4 regions of the Paenibacillus sp. FSL H3-0286 genome follow, and region 3 is predicted to be linked to each of the others. Evidence: riboswitches for the same ligand, from Rfam matches in the RefSeq annotation. Region 3 holds a riboswitch; each other region holds the start of a gene.

Region 1 (4,213 bases), 1.9 Mb from region 3:
ACGGTACCAATCAGAATTCCGGTGAACAGACCATTGTCTGTGCGGAATGTGCCAATCGTCTCAGGAACTGGCTTCTTCTGGATCAGTGAGCCTGCAACTGCCAGCATCGCGATTATAGAGACATAACGGCCAAGCAGCATTACGATCCCGGTTGTAACATTCCAAAAGGTGGTGTTGTCCGCAAGCCCTTCAAATCCTGAACCATTGTTCGCGGCAGAAGAGACATATTCATATAACACTTGGCTAAGTCCATGGAATCCGGGATTCGTGATGGCACCGTTGCCCAAGTCCGTTAAGAACGCACCTGCTGTTGGTACAAGGATAATGAACGGATGCACAAGGATAGCAATCGCAATTAGCTTCATCTCCTTGGCTTCTATCTTTCGCCCGAGAAACTCTGGTGTTCTGCCAACCATTAGTCCACATAAGAAGACACCCATGATGGCATACATCAGCATATTGATTAGTCCGACACCTTTTCCCCCGAAGACGTTGTTGAGCATCATTAGGGCCAGAGGGGTAATGCCACCCAGCGGTGTCAGCGTATCATGCATATTGTTAACACTACCTGTCGTAGCTGCCGTTGTTACCGAAGTGAACAGCGAAGATTGCGGGATACCAAAACGTACCTCTTTACCTTCCATGCTGCCTTGCGAAGACTCGATCCCCAGCGCATTGATAGCTGGATTGCCTTTGGTTTCCGCATAATAATTCAATCCCAGCAGTAGTACGAACAAGGTCATCATTGCTGTGAAAATCACCCAGCCCTGACGTTTGTTCTTAGCGAACAATCCGTACATATATGGCAGAGAGGCTGGCAGCATCCACATAGAGAGAATCTCCAGAACGTTCGTAAGTGGATTAGGGTTCTCAAAAGGATGCGCTGAATTGGCTCCGAAGAAGCCGCCACCATTCGTACCTAAGTGTTTAATTGATTCCAAAGAAGCGACTGGACCGATAGCGATTTGTTGCGTCTGCCCTTCGAGTGTAGTGACCTCAAGCGATGGCTTGAGCGTTTGTGGCACATGCAATCCTACCAGCACCAATGAAACTAGCAGAGCTAATGGAATGAATACACGAATATGTGCTTTTACGAAGTCCTCGAAAAAGTTCCCGACTGATTTCTGTCCTGTAATCCCTCTGACAAAAGCAACCGCAACAGAAAATCCGCTCGCTGCAGACGTGAACATCATCATCGTGATGACTGCCATTTGTGAAAAATACGATAGTCCCGTCTCCCCGCTATAATGCTGCAGGTTCGTATTGGTCATAAAGCTGATCACCGTATTGAATGAAAGCGTCTGTTCCATATCGGCAATTCCATTCGGGTTCAGCGGCAATCCCCGCTGTAATCTTAGAAAAATATAACTGAAAGCAACCAGTACGATATTAGTTAAAACAAAGCTGAGTGCATACTTCTTCCAGGACATTCCGTCCCGTTTTTTCAGGCCGATCAGCTTATAAATACCTTTCTCTGTGCCTGCAAACCAGCGATCCGTACGATTCGGTTCGTTAGAAAATACATGATATAAATACGTTCCCATCGGCTTGACCAGCAAGATGAGAATTACAATTACGACGACTATTTGCAAAATGCCCATGAATGCCCCTCCTTAAAATTTCTCAGGATGAATCAACGCGTAAACCAGATATATAAACAACAGTAGGGTAACAGCGATTACTAGAATCACAGCTTATCCCTCCCCGTATCCTCAACTACACCTGCGCACCAGCGCATAAAGCCATAAAATAACCCGTAAATTACAGCTAACGAAGCCACCATATACAGATCCATCATATCTTCCGCACTCCTTCCATTATCCTTGATGAGGTGATCTATCGATTAGAAAATCAGCATCACCACTATGGGAATAGATTACATAGCTCGCACCAAGTCTTTTATAGACCAATCTAGGATTTATTGAACTTGTAATCACAAAAATCGGCTGTGTCGTCCAGGTACGGCACATCTGAATATAGCGGCAGCAAAGCGGAAAGCTGCTCTCAAACAGATATACCCTGCCTACCGGGAACGATGGGCGAAACCAAGTGCTCTGATGGCGGGTATCCACTAGAATAACCTGCTCAATCCCGAGCTCCTCAAGTAAAGCTTTCTCAGCCACATTGTTGGTTAATCCCGCCATCTTAATACCCCTGAACTTCAGAAGTTTAATGAAATGTTCTCCCGCCTTTGTAGGCGCACATACAAGCACATATTCATTCTGATCCGTCATCTTTTTTTCTCCTCCTGCTCATTTACAACAAGGAGGCAACGAAAATCTCCGAAAGGATGTTGACCTATCGTCATTTTCGGGCACAACCTAAAGCTCGGTTGTGTCACGTCATTAGACGCTGCCTTACAAATACCGCTAATGATGAATTTAGCGACCTCTTAGGGGAGGCCTCCATAAATGCTTTGCTTCTAAGAGCACAGCAAAAAGCCACAAAGGATCTCCTCTGTGGCTCGCTAGCGGTCACATTGCACTCATCCTCTCTCCATACGCTTACGAGGTTAGCTGTCGGATTCGGGCGGTGAGAGTCGCCCTACCTGTATAGATGCGAGCTCACTCACACCCTCTACAGGATTCACCCCATAATCGGCTTCCGACTCTCACATCGGCTGCCGATTGTTGGTTCCCCCGCTTTCCTTACCGGAAATTAAGCGGATCAAATATTCGATTGTCGTTGAAACAGGAGTAATCATACTCTTATGCACGAAGACTTGTAAAACCTGAATGATGCCAAAATAATGCAAATTAAAAACTATTTTCCCATTAGATAGCGCTTACTTGATATCTAATCTCTCTATATCTCTTGTTTACTCGAGTTTGGAGCGTTTAATCGCTATCTATAACCCATGTGATTTTATTCACCTTTTTAGAGCGAAAATACTGCAAATTCCCATTATAGGTAGAAACGCAAGAAGCTGAGGCTGAGCGAGAAAGAGGCGCGATAACACGCCATAAATACCTATTTACCTCGTTTTTCAGTCGTAGTCGGCAGGATATGGTTAAAATTGCTCTAAAAGAACATTTTCCGTTTTTTACAGAAAATCTTGAAAAGAGTATGATTCGGGTTGAATCTAATTCATGAAAAACAATCAACGCTGAGTTCCTGCATTCGCAGGGAACGGGGGAACCATCAGGCCACCTGGCCTACTTGGGGTGAATCCAAAGGAGACTGCATAAGTCTCAATAGGTAGGGCGACTCTCACCGTCCGAATCCGACAGCTAACCTCGTAAGCGTAAAGAGAGAGACCCTTGATCCGCCACGCTTTGGCCCAGGTATATCTGCCTGTAATCCAAAACCGCAGCAGAGGTCCTCCTCTTGCTGCGGTTTTTGCGTTACCTGAGCTTATTAGGTGATAGCACGCTGGATGGGGTGAATGTTTTGAAGCACTATTATTTAGGGATACATCAAGGGCTGCTTGAGCCGATAAGTCTAAATTACGTTTGTTTCGGGGCCTTGTGGTTCGAAGAACATAATCACAGGTACATTGTAGGCTATGCATTTGGCCAGAACCAGATCCAAGCCCTTCGCCAGTTCAGCACACCTTCTTCTTGTAAAGACTGTTTAGACTCTAAGATTGTATATGAGATATATAAAAAAATTCGAGAACAACAGCAGCAGCAGGATTGGTCATCACACCAAAAACTCCCGTGGTTTACAGCCTTCAAGGAGCCTTGGAAAGATGTAAGCGCCGGTTGGTATGTCTTGAGATCCCGCAGCACCTTTCCCTTACATCTATCTGTTATACGGAAAGAGAAGTTCCGACTATGGCTAGAGCATACCGCAGTCTGTGAGAATAAAATGGAAATGCTCGCTTGTGTAGAAAAGGCTAGTGTCACTCATCATGTAGACTTAAAGCTTTTGGAAATCTAAGGAGGAACCCTACTATGGACCAGCGCAGACTATCCCGCATTGAAGTATTTGTATTGGATGAACCCGAGCCTATCCACTATGGAATGGAAGGGGCTGAAGGCTGCCGTTATGGTATTCTAAAACTCACCTGTAAGGGAGGTTGCAGCTGGGGGGCTTGTCTGATCTCTGCCAACACCAAAAATTTCGATCTCATTAAATGGAGTTCTTTTTTACGGGCTATCTGTCATTGCCGTCTTGAGGAAGCGCTGGATAAGGTCCGCCGCGAAGGTTCAGATTGGGAGCAGGTTAAGCTTGAGCTAGTTCAGGGTGCTTTGCAGGATTTAAAGGCCAA
Region 2 (4,213 bases), 3.5 Mb from region 3:
CAACGTCTTGAAGAGCAAGCAGAGCATGCGCAGGAATGGAGAGATCGGATCAATACGTATTTTTACCGCAAGAGCGGAATTGAGGATCTTAAAGGCAGAAAGATTTATTAGATTTCGATTCGAGGGATGATGATAGTGAGCCTCACGATTAGAGCGATTTTGAAAGATTTAATGGGAACTGTGGAACAGGTAGAAGGGACTGTGGATATTCTGAACCCAGGGGAACCGGAAACTGAAGTCACAGGGATTATTACGGCCTTCTCTGCCACACAAAATATTGTGGAGCAAGCAATAGCGTTAGGAGCCAATTTGCTGATCACGCATGAAGGTGTATTTTATAGCCATCATGCAGCGAGCGAGTGGTTAGAAGGTGATCCGGTTTATCATGCGAAAAAAAGTCTGATCGAACATTCCCCAATAGCTATTTTTCGTTATCATGATTATTGGCATCGGCAAGAGCCGGATGGGATTATGATGGGCTTGCTGCGAGAGCTGGATTGGTCAGACTATGTGGAAGAGCAGCAAGCGGCTGCTACGATTCTCACTATTCCTGCTATGACTGTAATGGAAGCTGCTCAGTATATTAAAAGTAAGCTAGGCATCTCTTATGTACGCGCTGCTGGTGACCTGTCTCTGTCCTGCAAACGCGTAGGGATATTAGTAGGTTACAGAGGAGGCGGGATGATGGCTATTCCGCTTTTTAATGATCACAATCTTGATTTAATTATCGCTGGAGAGGGACCAGAGTGGGAGACTCCGGAATATGTGCGGGATGCAGGGCACCAAGGCAGATCTAAAGCGCTCATCATGTTAGGTCATGCGGAGAGTGAAGCACCGGGGATGAAATATTTAGCTGAAATCTTAGCAGACAAATATCCCATGCTTCCTACCCGGTTCATTGCTGAACAACCCATCTATCAGATGGTTTAATCTGGGGAAATTAAGAGTACGGAATAAATAAACATATTATGGAGAAAATGAAGGGAAACAGGTCACTGAGAAAGGAGTGTTTCAATGGAAATTCCTTTGGAGGCTGATGAAGTATTAAGTCGCATCAAAAAGCTGCAAAGCGACGGAAGCTCGATCAGTAAAAAACAAGTGAAGCAAAGCGACCCAGAGCTTATGAGAAGTGCGCTGTTCTTTTTTCCAAGCTGGGAGCATGCATTGAAAAACGCCGATCTTTTGTAGCCATAGTATTGTAAAAGGAAGCTAAGTGGACAGGGGGAGATCTCTGATTCTGCTTAGCTTTTTTCTTTTTTATGAAATCATTCGTGCTGTTCATGTGAAATAATATTAACAAGCTTGCCAAACGGATCGGGGACATAGAAACGACGAACACCCCAAGGTACAGAAACTGGCCCAATATTGGTATTGAAGATTGTCGTTTCTTATTAAATAGGAAAGTACTGGTGAATCACCCCCTTTTTCGCTTGCTTCAGAGCTGTTTTTCTTAAGAAAACGAGTAAACAAGAGCAAAAGAAAGAGAAAATGAAGAGTATGCTTAATATGAAATGAAAAGCATTGCTTTCAACATTATTTTGACCAGAGCCCTCCTTTACAAGAAAACCTTACAAGAGTATGATTCATCTCAGAACTGAGAATTATCTTAAATTTACAATTACATAAGCAATCCGCTTAATTTCCGTTTCTGGAAAGCGGGGGAACCAACAACTGGCAGCCGATGTGAGAGTCGGCACTGGTTATGGGGTGAATCCTGTTCCGGGTGCATAATATGCATCCCTGCAGGTAGGGCAACTCTCACTGCCCGAATCCGACAGCTAACCTCGTAAGCGTATGGAGAGAGGATGAATGGCGTGTTTAGTGATGAATAGCCACAGAGAATCCCTCTGTGGTTTTTTGCTGCGTTTTTAAGCAGATATAGTCGTAGAATTTATTATGAAAGAGGTGTTACCTTTGCCTATCGCTAAACTGAACGGAACTTCGCTCTATTATGAAATCAATGGAACTGGCACTCCGGTTGTGTTTATCCATGGACATGGATTAACACACAGTATGTTCAAACCACAGCTGGAGTATTTTTCCGATAAATATAAAGTGATTTTGTGCGATTTACGGGGGAATGGCAAGTCTGGTAAACTGCTGGAGGCCCCACATGAGATTATTGAGACGCAATGTCTGGATCTGATTATGCTGTTGAATGACCTAGGTATCCGTGAAGCAGTTTTTGTAGGAATCGCCTATGGTGGCTTAGTCGTTCAGCATATTGCCAAACAATATCCTGAGCGTGTAAAAGCAATTGTGGTCGCGGATAGCTTTTGTAGGACTCACGGATCAACAATAGTAGGGAAAATACAAACTATGGCAGCATATTGCAGTTTACTAATGTATTATCTCCCAAGCGAGCTGGTGTTGCCTTCGATTCGGATGATGTACCGAGAGCGCTGGAGTCTGGCCTACAATGAGATTAGAAGAGGACTGCTGGACAAACGCCCCCGGGAGTTATATCGGCAAAGGCTGGCTACGAGCCATGTTGATTACACCAGATGTTTAAAGGCTTTTAAACGTCCTGCATTATGTATTGTGGGGGACTTTAATGAATTTGGAGTGAATTGTATGAAGGAAATGGTGTCTCAGCTGCCGCAGGCGCAGTTGGCGATTATTCCGAACGCATTAGATCCAAGTAATCTGTGCCAGCCGGAGCAATTCAATGCGATTCTTCAGCGTTTCTTAGAGAAGCAGCAGGGCAGTCAGCAGATTAGCTGATCTATTGGGAGACCTTCACAAGCGAAGCGTTTAAGTGAGAAAAAAGACGTCCCATAGCCAGGGAGCACGAGCTGGCTATGGGACGTCCTTTTGGGTTGAACTTTAGGGGAATTCTCCCTAAAGTGAAGGAGATTATGGCTCCTAGAACATGGATTAGGGAAAACTTCCCTAATAATAGGATGTTTTTAGGGAGGATTTCCCTAATATAATGGACATCCAACTAAAGGCTGGCTTATCAGTAGTAAAATCTACGAATGAGCCAGCCTTGTTATTTTACTAACCGATGGATGTTGAACATTTACAAGCATTTTGTACCTAGAACGCCACTTAATGACCCACCCTACCACAGCATCAAATATAGCTCACCCGACGTGGGAAAGAACGGTAGACCTAAGTAGTGATGGTAAGTGTATAGAGGAAGGCGTAACAAGCAGCACATCTGCTACTCTTGCATTTTGTACAATGCGATCTACTCGTGTAAGATTAAGATAATTCATACTAAAGGAGCTGAGTCATGATGTCTCAAGCTGAAACTATAAAACTGACTTCATTATCTTCAAAAGGGGGCTGCGGCTGCAAAATCGGTCCCGCTGATCTCATGCAGGTTATTCGCAGTCTGCCACCAACTGTTCCTAACCCGGATCTACTTGTAGGTCTGGACACTAGTGATGATGCAGGGGTGTACCGTTTAAGTGATGAATTAGCGTTAGTGCAAACTGTTGATTTTTTCACGCCGATCGTGGATGATCCCTATTCATTTGGTCAAATTGCAGCAGCCAATGCATTAAGCGATATTTATGCGATGGGTGGAAAGCCGCTTACGGTGCTTAATATTGTGGCCTTCCCTATTTCTGTTTTAGATAAAAGCATTCTCGGTGACATTTTGCGCGGTGCAGCGGATAAAGTACAGGAAGCAGGAGCTACTCTTGTGGGCGGACATTCCATCGACGATAAAGAGCCCAAATTCGGATTGGCCGTTACGGGCCTTGTGCATCCTGACAAAGTAAGAACGAATGCGGGCGCCAAGGTGGGAGACAAGCTGGTTCTAACGAAGCCTATCGGTGTGGGGATCTTAACAACTTCCATTAAAAAGGATCAGCTATCTCCTGAAGAAACCACACGCCTTACGACAGTAATGTCTACTTTGAATAAAAAAGCGGCTGAAATCATGGAGCCTTATGATGTACATGCTTGTACAGATGTTACCGGATTTGGGCTACTGGGACATGCCTCGGAAATGGCTAAAGGGAGCGGCACGGGCCTGATCATTCGTCAAGGCGATGTACCTATGCTGCCAAGAGTAAGAGAGCTTGCGGAACAGGGATTTGTTCCAGGAGGCACTAAGAATAACTTTGCCCATCTGGAAGGCAGCATTCTTTATCCGGAAGAGATGGACCAACTAAGCCGCTATATTCTATGTGACGCTGTGACTTCTGGCGGATTGCTGATCTCTGTGGCCCCTGAACAAAGCGAAGATTTGCTAAAAGAG
Region 3 (4,213 bases):
TCTGCTATTTCAGCTAAACGAGGCCAAACTGATGATTCAAGCTGCCGATTCAAGCTCTATAACGCGTACAACCCAGGACTATACCCTTCTCATATTTACTGGAGGGAACGGACAATTGAACCTCGATGATCAAAGCGTGATACTAAGTACGGATAAATGTTATCTACTATCTCCTGGAATCTCCTATAGTACGAACAACCAGGAGCTGACGTTGTATTATTACCTCATCACCTTTACAGCAATCTATACAACCGAGCATCCTAAACGATATTCTGGAGAGCTGCTTTCCGGCAGACGGGAGTTAATTGTGCACCCGTTCACCAAGGTAATCCGACTAGTCGAAGACCTGCTCATGAACAGGAATAACACCGATGATGTACAACAATTCAAGCGACAATTAAAATTCCAAGAATTGCTGCTGCTACTTTTTGAGCATAATTACCCTTCCAAACACCTGCCAAGTCCTACGGAATCCGTAGAAAAGACCATAACATTCATTCAGGAGCATTATACAGAGAGTATCACCGTGAAGCAGTTAGCTGAACTGGCGGGAATATCAATCTGGCAATATACACCGATTTTTCAGCAGCTTACGGGTAAAAAGCCGCTTGAATACCTGACGGATCTGCGCATTAATCATTCCAAACGATTCCTGCAGGAATCGACTGAACCACTGCGGGAAATCGCCAGACTGGTCGGCTTCTCGGACGAATACTATTTCAGCCGCCGCTTTCGGCAAAAAACCGGAGTTACACCCGGACAATATGCACATCAGAAAGGTCGTAAGCTTACCGTCAAGGATTGGACGGGTCATGAGGTGGAGATTCCAGAGCGAGCGAAACGTATTGTCTATCATGGCGAAACACTTGGCGACCTTCTCGCGTTAGGCGTAAAGCCTATCGGTGGAGATGAAGCGTTCGCCCGGAACAGCGTCTATAAACATCGGCTTAAGAAGCTCGCCAACGTCGGGTTTCCACTGGACCCGCAGTTGACCGCTTCCCTAAACCCAGATTTGATCATTTTGGCAAATAGTGATGAAAGAGCCTACAGAGCAGTTTCTGGTATCGCTCCGACACTCACCTTTGATTCATTTGCATCTCTCGACAAACGAATGCGGACACTAGGCAGTTGGCTAGGTAAACAGCGCGAAGCCGAAGCATGGCTGGAGTCATTCACAATCAAAAACGCTGCCATGTGGCAGCAGCTTTACACGACAACCCTCCAAGTTGGAGAAACCGCCTCTGCTTTGGTCTATGATCATGGAGATCATCTGTATGCTATGGGAATGTCCGGATTCTCCACTGCGCTTTATGCCCCATGTGGATTACAACCGACCGAAGAGATCCAGGCCATATTGGACGAAGAGTTAGGGTTCGCCGAAGTTGATCCAACACGACTGCCTGCCTACGCCGGAGATCATATCTTCATGCTCATTCCGGAACGCAAAGACTCGCGAGCTGCGATGGAACGATTACTAGACAGTTCACTTTGGAACAATCTCCCGGCAGTACGTCAAGGACATGTTTATCTGCTCGACGGAAGCAAATGGAACTCTAGTGATGCGTTAACCCGGGAGAAGCTGCTAACGCTGTTGCCTAAACTACTCGGCGGAAGTAGCGCTAGCAATTGAAAGTGAATCTAGGATTCTCTTTTGACTTTTCAAAACTTGATAGGGTATACTTTATCTACGCTTAATTTCCAACTTTTACAGTTGAAAAGCGGGGGAACCAGTTAATTGGGGCGAATCATTGAGCATTAGAATGTAGGGTACCATCTTACCCGAGTCCGTCAGCTAACCTCGTCAGCAGTGGATGGGTCTGCTTTTCATGTTATTTACATAACCAGAGACCCTTGCTAAGGGTCTCTTTTTGTGCTTTTTTGGACCCTGCTGGCAGTAGATTGGCCTTTGACACTAAGGCTCCCTCATTTCTCACACTACGAGACAAAGGAGAGATGTACGTGCAAAAGGTAAAGTACTTCACGGATATTAACAAAATAGCTATGTTGTCTGAGCTGGAAAAAGAGAATCTGAAAGAAATTACGGACAAATTTGTTTTTCGTGTAAATGACTACTATCTGTCTTTAATTAACTGGGATGATCCAAATGATCCCATCCGTAAGCTGGTTATTCCTAACGAAGGTGAACTGCTGGAGTATGGGCGCTGGGACGCCTCCGATGAGGACACGAATTATGTGGTACCTGGTTGTCAGCACAAGTATAGAACCACTGCACTACTGATTGTATCCGAGGTCTGCGGGGCTTATTGCCGCTACTGTTTCCGTAAGCGTCTGTTCCGAAATGACGTGAAAGAGGCGATGGCTGATGTCTCTCCGGGCTTGGAGTATATCGCAAATAATCCGGAGATTAACAACGTACTTCTTACGGGCGGGGACAGTTTAATTCTCTCCACACCGAAGCTAAGATCCATTATTGAAAATCTAAGAAGCATTGAGCATGTTAAGATTATTAGACTGGGTTCCAAAATTCCCGTATTTAATCCGATGCGGATCTCTGAAGACGAAGAGCTGCTGGAGCTGATTCGTACTTACTCTACCGAAGACAAACGAATCTATGTTATGGCGCACATCAATCATCCTCGTGAAATCACACCTGAAGCCAAAAAAGCATTTAAAGCTCTCCACAACGCAGGGGCAATTGTCGTAAATCAGACCCCCATCCTCAAAGGCATCAACGATGATCCCGTTATTTTAGGGGAACTACTGGACCGGCTTTCATGGGCTGGCGTTACACCCTACTACTTCTTTGTGAACCGGCCCGTAGCCGGAAACCGAGATTTCGTATTACCGCTCGAGCAAGTCTATCAAATTGTAGAAGAAGCCAAAGCCAGAACCTCAGGACTTGGCAAAAGAGTACGCTTATCCATGAGCCACACCTCAGGAAAAATAGAAATTCTCGCCATTGATAACGGAAAAGCCTATCTCAAATACCATCAATCCAGAGATCAGGAATACGGAAAATTTATGATTCTAGATTGTCCAAAGGACGCCGAATGGTTCGATGACCTGCCTGGGAATGAGCAATATTGGACCCCACCTGTGAAAAAAAACGATGCTATTATTTCTGTTAATGATTTATCAGGCGAGCCTGCGGATTTAATCTGTAAATAGATTTAATCGACTCTGTCATAGGATATTTCTTCATCGCCAACAACAAAACTCCTCCCTCCCAAAATTAGCCCGAAAAAATCTATGATATAATCACGCTGTAACACGAAATGGACTAATGGGTGGGAATGCACACATGAAATTGGAACGATTGATTTCTATGATCTACAAGCTATTGAACCACGAAGTTTTATCTGCCTCCAAGCTGGCTGAAGAGTTTCAGGTTTCCCAGCGAACAATCTATAGGGATATCGATGTGATTTGTGCCGCTGGCATCCCGGTCGTATCGTATCAGGGTACTAAAGGTGGATATGGCATCATGGACGGATATAAAATGGATAAAAGCCTGCTCCGTTCGTATGATGTCACTTCTCTGATTACTGTACTTAACAGTCTTTCTTCCGTGTTTGAAGATGAGCATACGCAAGGAACCATTGAACGGCTGCAAACGATTGGAACGGAGCCACAGACCTCTAGTCTCGCGGTGGATCTTGAAACCCGGCGTACGGATCCTGACGCACTTCCTCTTTTACGTGCGGCTATATCGGAACGAAATGTTGTCCGTTTTGATTACATCAGTGTAAAAAATGAACGTACAACCCGTGAAATGGAACCAGTAAAGCTTCATTTTAAATATAGCAACTGGTACATCTATGGTTATTGCCGGACACGGCAGGACTATCGGGAGTTCCGACTTTCCCGGATGCTGAATTTGTTCCTGACGCAGGATACCTTTCATTCGCAACATGAGTTACCCAAAGAGGCTGGCTGTTCAAACGGGGCAGATCAGGTGGAGGAAATAGTGATCCGGGTAGGCCCTGAGGCTTTGGCAGAAGCTTTGGATCAGTTTCATCAAGTCGACAAGGAATTTCATTCCGATAAAAGCATGACGATGCGAATTCCTGTGTATAAGCCATTGGAAGCACGTTGGCTTTGGTCCATTCTGCTGAGTTTTGGCAGCGGCGCCGAAGTCCTCGAACCCCCTGCATTGCGAGGTATTTTAAAAGAGCAGCTTCAAAACACACTCAAACTTTATGAAGAAGTATGACAGTCTGATGTCATACTTCTTCTTTTATATTAACTACAG
Region 4 (4,213 bases), 2.4 Mb from region 3:
TCTGGACGATGGCATCTACGAATAGTTTGCCTAAACCATGGCCGCATAGATCGGGGCGCATCCCAACTCCTAAACGGACGACTCCTTCCATCGGGAACAACTGTGCGAATCCGCACAAAACCTCTTGTTCATTTAATATGGAGATATATTGTTCCTCCCGGAGCTGCGGATCACCAAACTCGATGCCAAGAGCCTGCATCTGCTCCCACGGCATCCAGCCATAAATATTATATGGGGGCGTATAGCTCCACTTACAAATAGCTTCTCCGTGAATTGCCTCCATAGGAACAACATGAAAAGTTACCGAGGGATTTATCATAAAGTCAACGATCTCCTTTCACGAGGACATTGCTATATTACTAATTATATACAAAATGGGGGAGGTTCGACTCAGAAACTTTATATGAGAGGAATGTTTTACAAATTATGAGAGGGGTAAATAAGTAATAAGACAAAAAAACAAGCTCTCCTCCAAGAGTTACCTTGGAAAAGAGCCTATGTACGTTACTTATTGCACATCATCATTGTCTTCCGATTCAGCAGCAACCGATTGATAAGCGTCTGTGCTCATAATGCGCTTGGCACCAACGTAGCGTTTCACGTAGTAGCTATCACTCAGAGAGCTAATCGTAACACCGCGTGAGGTAGAAGCGTGTGCGAACTTACCTTCACCGACATAAATGCCGACATGGGAGACACCTTTGCCACTTGTATTGAAGAATACAAGATCTCCGGCTCTTATATCATCACGGGAGATTGCTGTGCCCATTTGATATTGGGAACCTGATTGGTGTGGAAGGTTAATGCCAATCTTATCAAACACATACATTGTAAATCCGGAGCAATCAAATCCGTTAGTGGATATACCGCCGGATACGTATTTAGTACCGATGGCCTTGTCAATCACTTTATCCATTTTGGAATCTGCGAAAGCGCTTCCTGCTCCGATGGTGAGGATGATGGAAAAGCTTAGTACTGCTGCTGCTAACTTCTTCTTCAAAAGTGTATACCCCTTCCAAATGCCTACGAGGTTAGCTTAAGGGTTCGGTTGAAGGTCCCCTATGACCCCTCTATATAATGGAGGTCAATTCACCCAAAGTTGGTTCCCCCGTTTTCCTAATAGTTAGGAAACTCGGCTCATACTGTTGATTAGGATTAGCTTGTAATCAATACATGACAAAACCTTTGTAAATAACAACTTAATGATTACAAAAATGTTACTAAAATCTCACTGCGCTAATTGTAACAAACAGAAAGCCGCTTGGCAATCGTTTTTAACATATTAATGCAGAAAAATTGGCATTTTTACGGTAGAAAGGCATATGTAAGCGTTAATAATGACCTAATTTTTAATATAATTGCAATTTTTATCAAATAAACATGTTTCAATTGGGCTCTATTAGTGTAAAAATATATTATGGAAAAAAGAAAAACCCGAATTTGATTACGGGAATAATCAGATTCAGGTTCATATAGTTGTAATTATGAGGTTATAGTTGTGAGGAAGGTTTCAATCGAAGGCTACAGCTTGATAAGCTGAAGTACTCATTACTCTTTTAGCGCCAACATAACGATTGGCCCAGTAGGCCTGACTGAGTGAAGTGATGGTCACTCCACGCGAAGAGGACGATTGTGCGAATTTTCCGTTTCCAACATAAATGCCGACATGGGATACTCCATTGCCAAGTGTGTTAAAGAACACTAGATCACCAGAACGCAGATTGCTTTTGGATACAGCAGTTCCAACGCTATATTGAGCTTTTGATGTACGAGGTAAAGTAAGACCCACATTCTTGAATACATATTTTGTAAATCCAGAGCAATCAAATCCGGCAGTGCTTGTACCTCCGGTTTTATAGGCAACTCCAATAGTCTTTGAGATTACAGTGTCCATCTTAGAGTCGGCAAAGGCGCTTCCTCCACCAATAGATAATGCCATTACAAGTCCTAGCGCCGCAGCGACGCATTTTTTTCTTAAATTATGTCTTTTCAAAAGATGTACTCCTTCCAAGGCCTGCGAGGTTAGCTTAAGGGTTCGGTAGAAGATTCCCTATGATCCCTGTAAAGCGAGATCAATTCACCCAAAATATGGTTCCCCCACTTCCCGGTGCAAAGGAATTAGGCGTGTTAAGCACCAAGAGAATGACGTTTCGACAGTTACACTTACGATAAATACATTTAGTTATGTAGGAATCGTTTCAATTGATTACAAAATTGTTACTAATAGCACAGGACTTATTGTAACAGAGCTTTTATGATTTTGCAAATACTCTTAAGTTATCCGTAATGAGAAAAAGTCCCAGCTCCTGAATACAGGAATTGGGACCTTTTTATTATGTCAAATAAGGTTAATTTATTGTGGAAATGCTTTGCTACACCATAGATGATATTGTGCAGAGATTCCCCACATTTTTAAGAGCGTAGAAGGTAGTGGTGAGATTTGCCGTATTATAAGTGCCGGCAGGCCGGGACAGAACAGACCCGTCAGTCCGCACACTAGCAGTAAGAGCAAGCCTCCCGCACCAAGTACAATGGAAACACCTATAGCAGGAATCAGTGACCGCAAGCAGATGAACAGTGAGGAGAACATTCCTGTACCGCCGGTGTAACCAAACTGCATATATAGAAGAAACAGGTGCACGATAAAAATATATATAAGCCATGCCAATACGTATGGTACTAAATGAAGTAACAAAGTGTAGTTAAACAAAGAGGATAAGAACAGCCCGTACATTTTTGGAGCAAGCCAGTAAAGCGGCAGCAGGGTCAGCACCCATTCGATTAGGCTAAAGACTAAGACAGGTAGTCCATAGATCTTCATGCCGGGGAAAAAGAACAGCCCGCGCTCGCCCTTTCGCTCCTGGTGCAGCTCATGCAGCAATCCTGCCCTTATGAAAGGAGAAAGCAGAAGTCGCAAGACAACAAGTCCTAGAAGCATCCATAACCAAGTGCGTATCGCAGGGTCAGTATTCAAGCTGAACTGTCCCTCGATATAATACAACAGTCTGCCCATACCGCTGCCGCCGGCGTCTTTATCTGGATAGCGCAGTAGAATTGGAATAATAGCAGATCGGATGAAACCATACATAAAGTAGCCCCAGAGCAGTCGGTAGATGAAGAGCAGAATTAAAATATAAAATTGCTCCTTCATGCTTTGCCAGCCGCGGGTTATCGATGTTCTCACAATCATTCACCTCACCAGACAAGAGTTCCGAGCACGGTTTCAAGTAGTTTAGTTACACTTAACGTCCAGCGAGAGAGCGTCTTGGGCTCTATTTCCGCCAGCCTAAAGTTGTTTAAATGTTTGCTCTCCAATAAGATGGAATGCTCAGGGTCAATCTCAGCAGAGAGAAGAGGCTTATCGCTTAACAATTGAAACGTAGTCTCTGCTCCTTCACCGTTCCAGACCCGCTGCACCGAAGAGCTGTCGGCGAATGTGAATTTCACAGGAACATCAACGTAATGGGTCCCTTTGTTTGAAATCTTCACTAATGATTCGTAGCTTTGAGCATCGCCGCTGTTATTTTTTTTAAAAGTAATCGTATCTACTGAGAAGTCAGGCGCACCATCACCATAAATGTAATCATTGAAATATGCCTGCCATGATTTTTTGGTTACCTTCTCAACGACTTTCTGAAAATCTGACGTAGCGGGATGCTGGAAACGGAACTTACGAGCGTAGGAGGACATGATGCTGTTCATTGCTTTGGTACCTACCTGGCGTTCGATATCTTTAAGTACAAGCTTGCCGCGGATATAAACATTTCGGCTATAGGAATCCGCCCCTGCATATTTCCACGTTTCCAGATTTAACGGCTCAGGTATAGTCACCAGGCTGGCCTGTAAAGGCAAATTAGACTTGATACCGTATTCTTGTTCCATAAGTCTGTCTTCGGCATAGGAAGTAAAGCTTTCATCCAGCCAGGCCTCCTCGAATTCATTGCTGGCTACCATACCGTAGAAGTATTGATGGCCGATCTCATGAATGACGGTTCTTTCAAGTGAGGTATCTGGAGAAGAATCCGCGGCCCCAAAGGCTGTAATAAGGGTAGGATATTCCATTCCTCCCGCGCCGTTTCCCTCCTTAGGTGGGACGATTATAGACAGCGTAGAGTAGGGATAAGGGCCATACCATTTGCTGAAGTAGGTCAGGGCAGCCTTGGCAGCTTGAAGGTAACGCTCTTGTAAGTCTTTGTGCAGTGGGTCGAGATAC

Evidence for each region. Region 3 has a riboswitch for cyclic di-AMP ahead of MHB37_RS10795 (KamA family radical SAM protein). Riboswitches for the same ligand answer to the same signal wherever they lie in the genome.
Region 1: another riboswitch for cyclic di-AMP. It lies ahead of MHB37_RS02665 (hypothetical protein); the one in region 3 lies ahead of MHB37_RS10795 (KamA family radical SAM protein).
Region 2: another riboswitch for cyclic di-AMP. It lies ahead of MHB37_RS27040 (alpha/beta fold hydrolase); the one in region 3 lies ahead of MHB37_RS10795 (KamA family radical SAM protein).
Region 4: another riboswitch for cyclic di-AMP. It lies ahead of MHB37_RS00545 (C40 family peptidase); the one in region 3 lies ahead of MHB37_RS10795 (KamA family radical SAM protein).

What each region holds. Positions count from the first base shown of each region.
Region 1 covers NZ_CP150285.1:602,171-606,383, reverse strand. The annotation lists gene kdpA (potassium-transporting ATPase subunit KdpA) at 1-1,601, opposite strand, end outside; gene kdpF (K(+)-transporting ATPase subunit F) at 1,614-1,691, opposite strand; gene MHB37_RS02665 (hypothetical protein) at 1,818-2,234, opposite strand; cyclic di-AMP (ydaO/yuaA leader) riboswitch at 2,486-2,675, opposite strand; cyclic di-AMP (ydaO/yuaA leader) riboswitch at 3,095-3,259, shown strand; gene MHB37_RS02660 (hypothetical protein) at 3,328-3,882, shown strand; gene MHB37_RS02655 (hypothetical protein) at 3,897-4,213, shown strand, end outside.
Region 2 covers NZ_CP150285.1:6,068,255-6,072,467, reverse strand. The annotation lists gene MHB37_RS27060 (alpha-glucuronidase family glycosyl hydrolase) at 1-111, shown strand, start outside; gene MHB37_RS27055 (Nif3-like dinuclear metal center hexameric protein) at 136-930, shown strand; gene MHB37_RS27050 (hypothetical protein) at 1,015-1,188, shown strand; partial or broken gene MHB37_RS27045 (glyoxalase) at 1,266-1,376, opposite strand; cyclic di-AMP (ydaO/yuaA leader) riboswitch at 1,623-1,809, shown strand; gene MHB37_RS27040 (alpha/beta fold hydrolase) at 1,915-2,724, shown strand; gene selD (selenide, water dikinase SelD) at 3,239-4,213, shown strand, end outside.
Region 3 covers NZ_CP150285.1:2,518,717-2,522,929, reverse strand. The annotation lists gene MHB37_RS10800 (helix-turn-helix domain-containing protein) at 1-1,630, shown strand, start outside; cyclic di-AMP (ydaO/yuaA leader) riboswitch at 1,679-1,820, shown strand; gene MHB37_RS10795 (KamA family radical SAM protein) at 1,954-3,129, shown strand; gene MHB37_RS10790 (helix-turn-helix transcriptional regulator) at 3,263-4,174, shown strand.
Region 4 covers NZ_CP150285.1:112,906-117,118, forward strand. The annotation lists gene MHB37_RS00535 (GNAT family N-acetyltransferase) at 1-319, opposite strand, end outside; gene MHB37_RS00540 (C40 family peptidase) at 509-1,000, opposite strand; cyclic di-AMP (ydaO/yuaA leader) riboswitch at 1,006-1,148, opposite strand; gene MHB37_RS00545 (C40 family peptidase) at 1,511-1,939, opposite strand; cyclic di-AMP (ydaO/yuaA leader) riboswitch at 1,997-2,135, opposite strand; gene MHB37_RS00550 (hypothetical protein) at 2,354-3,184, opposite strand; gene MHB37_RS00555 (M1 family metallopeptidase) at 3,196-4,213, opposite strand, start outside.